One region of the Nocardiopsis moroccensis genome, then DNA from elsewhere that is predicted to be linked to it. Evidence: predicted binding sites of a transcription regulator. Region 1 holds the regulator's gene; the other holds the start of a gene.
The links. The regulator LexA, encoded in region 1, represses DNA repair genes until DNA is damaged. The targets are predictions, from matches to a motif close to TCGAACANNTGTTCGA.
Positions count from the first base shown of each region.

Region 2: a site for LexA is predicted at 2,033-2,048, ahead of ACUKCB_RS19080 (DUF6504 family protein). Genes of this name have one in related genera too.

Region 1 covers NZ_CP199747.1:3,076,979-3,080,911, forward strand. Annotated here, with positions in the region: gene ACUKCB_RS13685 (vitamin B12-dependent ribonucleotide reductase) at 1-303, opposite strand, end outside; gene nrdR (transcriptional regulator NrdR) at 408-905, opposite strand; gene lexA (transcriptional repressor LexA) at 1,593-2,300, shown strand; gene ACUKCB_RS13700 (alpha/beta hydrolase family protein) at 2,358-3,449, shown strand; gene ACUKCB_RS13705 (hypothetical protein) at 3,483-3,704, opposite strand; gene ACUKCB_RS13710 (RNA-guided endonuclease InsQ/TnpB family protein) at 3,701-3,933, opposite strand, start outside.
Region 2 covers NZ_CP199747.1:4,304,831-4,308,763, reverse strand. Annotated here, with positions in the region: gene ACUKCB_RS19090 (NUDIX hydrolase) at 1-250, shown strand, start outside; gene ACUKCB_RS19085 (IS110 family RNA-guided transposase) at 637-1,701, shown strand; gene ACUKCB_RS19080 (DUF6504 family protein) at 1,760-2,020, opposite strand; gene ACUKCB_RS19075 (M48 family metallopeptidase) at 2,138-3,064, opposite strand; gene ACUKCB_RS19070 (DivIVA domain-containing protein) at 3,172-3,858, opposite strand; gene ACUKCB_RS19065 (hypothetical protein) at 3,891-3,933, opposite strand, start outside.

The sequences.
Region 1 (3,933 bases):
GACGACGCGGTCGATGAGCTGCTTGAGGCTCCACTCGCGCTCGGGGGTGCCGACGGCGCCGCGGAAGTACTTGCTGGCCACGATCTGGGTGGCGTTCACCGACCAGGAGGCGGGGAACTCGACACCGCGCTGCTCGAAGTTGACGGTGCCGTCACGCCAGTTGGTCATGACGACGTCGCGGCGTTCCCATTCGAGGGTGTCGTAGGGGTGCGTGTCCGCGGTCGTGAAGACCCGCTTCACCTTCAGGCCCTTGCGCGGGCCCTTTCCCTTGCGTCCCGTGGGACCGCTCGTGGTTTCCGTCATGGCGGCGACTCCCCGAAGTGCTGTTCGTGCGCGGACCTGCGGTGACCGCGCGGGTGTCCTTGCTGTCGCTGCGACCCCGGACGGTTCGGTGAACGTCCGGTCCGTCAGGGGGCGGTGTCGGCCGTGGGCCTGGCCGCCCGCGAGTCGTCCTCGTCCTCGCGGTCCCTGCGCAGGCTCGCGATCTCGGCCTCGAAGTCGGCCAGGCTCTCGAAGCCCCGGTAGACGCTGGCGAAGTGCAGGTAGGCGACCTCGTCCAGGTCCCGCATCGGCCCGAGGATGGCCAGGCCGATCTCGTGGGCCGGCACCTCGGCCACCCCTCTGCCGCGGATCTCCTCCTCGACCTGCTGGCCGAGTTTGGCGAGGGCGTCCTCGGAGACGGGACGGCCCTGGCAGGCCCGGCGCACCCCGGCGATGATCTTGGTACGGCTGAAGGGTTCGGTGACCCCGGAACGCTTGGCCACCATCAGCAGGACGGTCTCCTGGGTGGTGAAACGGCGTTCGCAGACGGGGCAGGACCGGCGGCGGCGGATGGCCGCACCGTCATCGGTGGACCTGCTGTCGATCACCCGGGTGTCCGGATGGCGACAGAACGGACAATGCATCCCGGTTCACCTGGCTTCCCTCTACCCGACCAACAACCCTCAAGGTCTACTTAACCACAATTTCTGGACCACGACCCCCTGGGCGACACCAGATGTTGTGGTCGAACCTAGAGGCCTGCCGGAATGCCCGCAACCTTGGCGGCGGCGTGTCCGGTGAAGGGGCCGCTTCCGGACGGCGGGGCGGCGCACGGGTTCCCGGCGCGGGCGGGGGCGGAAGGGGCGGCACCGGCCGCCGACCCCAAGGATAAGGGCGTCGGAGCAGGAGGTTCCCCGACGCCACACCCCGGTACGGCACGGGCTCCCCCGGCACCGGTCCCACCTGCTGTCGGCGGCGGGAACCACCGCGGACACGAGACGAACCCCATACCCGGATCGGCCCGCCCGGACCGGTTCCGCGAACCTCTTCCCGCATTCGGGGGACAACGACGGGTGAACACGTGTACACACATAAGCGAAGGCCATCAGAAACGGGTCGTGAAAACACAATGAGATATCCACACGTCCTCGAACGCTTGTTTGATATCACCGTGTGCAACGACTAATGTTGACCTTGATTTCACGCCGGTTTCGCCGTCACGTGGACCACCAGGTCGGCGCGGTCGCGGGCCGGTACTGGCCAGACGATCAGGCCCTGACCGAACCGAACGCCGAGGAGGCCCGGCCGTGCCGGAGGAGAATCCCGGAGCCGTGGGCTCCGGACCCACCACCGTTCTTTCGCCTGTGGGTGACACGGGTACTGCCACGCCCGAAGCCCCCAAACTCACCGCACGCCAGCAGAGTGTTCTGCACTGCATCCAGCGGTACGTCCGGGACCACGGTTACCCGCCGTCCATCCGGGAGATCGGGGACTCGGTCGGCCTGTCCAGCCCGTCCAGCGTCGCGCACCAGCTCAAGGTGCTCCAGCGCAAGGGCTACCTGTACCGCGACCAGAACCGACCGCGCGCGGTGGAACTGCGCACGCCGGGCCGCGACTCCGCGCAGGCCGTGCCTGCGGAGGAGCTCGCCGCCGGCCCCGCACGGGCCGCCTCGGTCCCGCTGGTCGGACGGATCGCCGCCGGCGGCCCGATCCTGGCGGAGGAGGCGGTCGAGGACATCCTCGCCCTGCCCCGCCAACTGGTCGGCGAGGGCCGGCTCTTCATGCTCACCGTGGTCGGCGACTCGATGATCGACGCCGCCATCACCGATGGTGACCTGGTGGTGATCCGTCAACAGCAGGACGCCGAGAACGGGGACATCGTCGCGGCGCTGCTGGACGACGAGGCGACCGTGAAGGTGCTGCACCGCGAACCGGACGGGCACGTCTGGCTGATGCCGCGCAACGACGCCTACGAGCCCATCAGGGGCGACGAGGCCACCGTCCTCGGCAAGGTCGTCACGGTCATGCGCCGGGTCTGATCCCTCTCCGACTCCCGGCCACGTCGGGGGCGGCCAGCGGGCCGATACGCTGAGGGCGTGTCGACACCTGCTTCCGCCCCCGCGCTCTCCCGGCGCACCGGCCGCCCCCGCACCGCGCTGGCCGCGGTGCTGGTCACCGGTGCTCTGATCGCCACCTCCTGCACCCCCGCCGACGACGACGGGCCGGCCCTGCCCGGCGCGGTCGGGCACGAGCGGGAGGTCTCCTTCCACGGGGGCGGGTTCACCGTGCCCGGCACCTTCACCGCTCCCGCCCACACCGGTGACGAGGCCGTCCCCGGGGTGCTCCTCGTCTCCGGCAGCGGCCCCACCGACCGGGACGGCAACAGCCAGACCCGTCCCGAAGCCGACACCAACCTCAACCTCGCCCGGGTCCTGAGCGGAGCGGGCGCGGCCTCCCTGCGCTACGACAAGTTCGGCAGCGGGGACCCCGCCGACATGGACGAGGCGGAGCTGGAGGCCCTGGAACGCCCGGTGGACCCGCTGGTCTACGACCAGCAGATGGCCGCCGCCTACGAGGAACTGCTCGCCCAGCCCGAGGTGGACCCCGAGCGCACGGTCATCCTGGGCCACAGCGAGGGCGCCCTGTTCGCCCTGCGCGCCCACGAGGTCCTCGACGCCGAACCCGCCCTCGTGCTGGCCGCCCCGCCCGGCACCCGCATGCTCGACCTCATCGACCGGCAGCTGACCGAACAGGTCCGTACCGGTGAGGCCCGTGGCGCGGTGGGCACGGCGGGGGCCGTCCAGATGCTCTCCGACACCCGGGCGGCCCGGGCAGCGATCCGCGACGGCCGGGAACTGCCCCCGGGGGACGCCACCGGTCTGTTCAGTCCGGAGAACGAGGACTACCTCGCCTGGATCGACTCCTTCGACCCGGTGGAGCTGGCCTCGGACCTGCCGTCCCGGACCCCGGTCCTGGTTCTGTGGGGTGAGGAGGACGCCCAGGTGACCGGCGAGGAGGTGGACCGGCTCATGACCGGTCTGAGCGACGCCGAGCGGGTGGACCTGCCCGGGGTGGACCACGTCCTGCGCGAATACGACGACTCGCCGGGGGCCGCGGCTCCCGACGCCGACCGGCCCTTCTCATCCGAGGTCGCCCCGGTGGTCGAGGAGTTCCTCGACGGGCTGTGAAGTCTCCCCCGCGTGAACGCGGGGGCTTCCAGCTCAGGGTTTCCCATGCGGGTCGCCCTTCCGCTTCGGTTGACGCTTCGCGGGCCGTTGTCGGCCTCCACGTCCTGCCACGCCTCTTCCTTGCGCGGGTTCTCGAAGCGCCGCCTGTCGGGCGGCGTGGTCGATGTTGTGGGCGGCGTTGGTGTCGGCGTTCCCGACCCATCCGCAGGTGGGGTTCTGGCAGACGAAGGACGCTCGGCTCTTGCGGTTCCTCACATCCGAGAACCCGCACCGGTGGCACCTTGGGAGGTGTGCGGGGCGGGGACGACAACCACACGGCCGCCGCGTTCGGTGGTCTTATAGAGCAGTTGGGCGTGGAGCTGGTGCCATGCCTCGCCCTGAATGGACCGGTTCAATCCGGCCTTTTGGGCGACGTTGCGTCCGGGGTTGTCGACGGTGCCGCGCGCGGAGCGGGTCATCCCGGCGACGTTGAGGTCTTCCAACC
Region 2 (3,933 bases), 1.2 Mb from region 1:
GGTGGAGGTGGAGCGCCTCGCCACCGTGATCGGCCAGGAACCGCACACCTACCCCAACGGTGATCAGGTGCAGTTCCTCGACCTCGCCTTCCGCTGCCGTCCCGTGGGCGGTGAGCTCGGGGTCGACGGCGACGAGAGCCTCGACGTGGGCTGGTTCGCCCCGGACGGACTGCCGCGGATGGCTGATCGGATCCTCGAACGCATCCGCTGCGCCCGCGAGCCCGAGGGCGAGCCCCACTACGAGCGCTGACCTCCGCTTCCGGCCCCCGCTCCCCGCTCTCCTGTGCCCACTTCGCCCTGGCCGCTTCGGCCCCCTCCTCCACCGTGATCTTGCTACCAGAAGCGAAATGGGCGCCGAAGTTGCCCCTGGTAGCAAGATCTACTGGTTCATCCTGGTGTGTGTCGGGAGGGTTTCGACGGGAGCCGCCCGACAGCGGGGCTGGGGTGACTCCAGCAAGATCTGTCCCACGTGGACCTTGTCGTGACCTGTCCACCAGCACCCGCAGGCCAAGACCCTGGCCGCGGGAGTGACCTCATAGAAGCCTGTGCAGCCGATAACTCACAGTAGATCTGTCCCCCGGGCCAGGGCCCTGGTAGTCGTCCCGTTCCTGAACAAAGGAAAGACAGGACACCACCATGGTGACAGTGGGCATCGATCCGCACAAGAACATGCACCAGGCCCTCGCGCTGGCCGATGACGGCACCCGGCTGGGCACTGCCAAGAAGGTCACCGCGGGCCCGCAGGCCCTGGGCGAGCTCCTGGCCTGGATCCGCCCTCTGGCGGGCGATGCCCCGGTGTTGTGGGCGATCGAGGGCGGCCCCGGGCTGGGCCGGGCCATCGCTGACGCCTTGTTGGGGGCGGGCCAGGAAGTGGTGTGGGTGCCGGCGCGCGCGATGGCCGCCCACCGCCGCCTGAGCGGGGCGGTGGGCGCCAAGTCCGACGTGATCGACGCGGTGGCGGTGGCCCGCGCGGCGATGGCCGACCCTGATCTGGCCCGCCACCGTCTCGATCCGCTGGTGCGGCAGGTGCGTGTGCTGGTGGATCTGCGCCAGGACCTGGTGCGGCGGCGGGTGGCCCTGACCAACCGGGTGCTGGCGATGCTGCACCGGGAACTGGACCACAACCTGGGCAAGGGTGCGTTGGCCACCCGGGCCAAGGTGGGACGGGTGCGTGCGCTGGTGGAGGGGGCCGAGCTGGGTGAGGTGGTGCGATGGGCGCTGGCCGAGCAGCTGGGTGAGGTGCACACGCTGTTGGTGCGTATCGCTGGGGTGGAGCGGCGGCTCAAGGAGTTGGTGGAGCCGTTGGCGCCGAACCTGTTGGGGATTCGTGGTGTGGGTGTGGTCTGGGCTGCGGTGTTGCTTTCGCAGGTAGGGGACGTGTCGCGGTTCAAGACCTCGGCGAGGATGGCCCGGTGGGCGGGGTGCGCGCCGATCCCGGTGTTCTCCTCGGGGCGCCAGCGGCACCGGTTGCATCGGGGTGGGAACCGGCAGGTGAACCGGGCGCTGCACTCGATCGCTGTGGTGCAGGCCCGGTTCCATGGGCCGGCCCGGGAGTTCGTGCGTTCCCGGCAGGAGGCCAAGGGCACCAAGGGTGCGTATCGGGCGTTGAAGCGGCATTTGATGGATGTGGTGTATCGGGCGATGGTCGCTGATCAAGTGGTGAGAGAGCGGGCTGTTGTCTCTCTTCAGCCCGCCACTTGACATAGAAGCGTCACGGCGGGTGGGCCGTGCTAGCCGGGCTGCGGAGTCGGCTCCGTGCCTAGTTCCACTGGCGCCGCATGGTCCAGCGGTCCGAGGCGACGTCCCGGGTGATGTCGATGATGCTGGGCACGCCCGACTCCGACTCGGCCGAGACGCGGAGCAGGTGAATCTGTGTTGCCGGGACACCCGGGGCCTCGGGGCGGGCGGGCCAGTCGCCGATGATCCTGCGCACCCGGAAGGTGTGGCCGCGCCAGGTGAACTGGGCGGGGTTGCCACGGTCGGTGGAACGGACGTCGATCTGTTCGTTCAGGAGACTCACTCGAACACCATATCGAACACACGTTCGACAGAGTCAAGTCCTTCGGGGATCGGCGCGGTCCGTGTCCCCACGGGGGCGCGGGCTGGTGTGCCGGTCCGCCCGTGTGCCGGGGCGGAACTACAGGAACACCCGGCCGCGGCGGGTGCGGTCGCGCAGCGCGGCCATTCGCCTGGTGTTGCTCGGACGCCGCGAGAGCAGGTGGTAGAGCAGCAGCGAGCATCCCCGGTCGGTACGCGCCCGGGCGGCCATCTCGCCCATGTTCACCCGTGTGTACAGGTTCGGGCCCCCGGCGAACAGGTGTACCGCGTGCACCCCCTCGGGCAGGTGCGCGTGGGCGTGGTTGTCGGCCGTGTACTCGGCGGCACGGGACAGCGCGGAGCCCAGACCCGGAACCAGGTCGGCGCCGACGGTGGCCAACCGGCGCCAGTACCCGGTGTGCCCGGCGACCACATGGCCCACCTGGTGGGCGATGAGGAAGGCCAGGGCGTCCGGGTCGCGCAGGCGGCCGTCCCCGTCGAACAGGGCGTCGGGCAGCACCAGGTAGCGACGGAGCCCGTGCGCGGCGGCGTCGGTGCTGGTGGAGACCGGACCGACCCGCACGTACGCCTCCGGGGTCCGGGACAGCCCCATGTCCGTGGCCAGGGACACCAACATCCGGTGGGCCTCGGGGAACTGCGTCGGCGAGATCCGGACCGACTCCGCGCACTCGCGGGCGTAGCGCATACCGCGCACCGACCAGCACGCCAGGGGTGCCGCGGTCAGTGCCAGTGCGGTCCACAGCACCGACCCGGAAAAGGACCACACCAGCCTCAGCAGAACCGCGGTGAGCGCCAGGGACACCGTCGCGCACAGTACGAACAGCGGTTTTTCCCAGGGGTGCGCGGACGCCGGAACGATCTCCTCGTCGGGGTCCAGCCCGCACGGCTCCCGCCTGGGCCCGTGCGGGGAGGGCCGGTGCGCGGTCAGCCGCCCGGGGGTGGCGGTACAGCCGGGAACCCCGTGGACCGCACAGGCCGGAGAGTGCCCTGGCGTCGCGTGTGGCATGCTGCTCCCCCCTCAGAACGCCCGTGACTCAGGGTGATTACTCCCTGTGTCCAAATATTACTTTCCGCTTTCCTTTGTGCGGGGTGGCGGAGGCGGCGTGTCCGGTGTCAGGAGCGCTCGTAGTGGCGCAACTCCTCGGCGAGCACGTCCAGGAACCGGTCGACCTGGGCCGGGTCGTACCCGGGGCGTGCCCGGGTGGTGGCGAACTGGACCCGCTCCACCTCCTCGGAGGTGAGGGTGGCCCGCTCCGGCCGGCCCTGTTGGAGGACGTCCAGTGTGTACTCGGCGCGGTCCAGGAACTCGTCGACCTCCTGCTCGTTGTAGCCGGTGGTCAACCGGGTGGTGGCGAAGCGCTGCTCGCGGATGTCCTGGGGGGTCATCCGCGGTCCGGGCGGCGGTGGACCGGTCGGCGGTAGGTCCTGGGGGCGCGGTCCCTGTGGCCCCCGGCCGGTTTGCGCGGGGCCGGTCTGGCCGGGGTGCGGCGGCAGGGGCGGGGGCGGGGCGGGCTGGCCCAGGCCGCGCCCGGCGAGATCGGCCACGACGAGGTCGAGGAAGTCGTCCACCTCGTCCTCGCGGTATCCGGGGCTCATCCGGGTGGTGCGGAAGCGGGAGTTGCGGATCTCGTCCGCGGTGAGCAGCGGGCCCTTGCGCGGTCCGCCCTCCAGCGCCACCAGGGTCGCCTCGATCCGGTCGAGGAGTGCGTCCACGTCCTCCTCGTTGTAGCCCGGGCGCAGGCGCACCGTGTGGAACTTCTTGTTGCGGATGTCCGCCGGTGTCAGAGGCATGGTCCCCATTGTGCAGTTCACGGGGTTCTCGGGGGGCGCTGTCACAGGTCCGCGTGTGGCTCGGCGGCGGAGCCGTCACCGGTG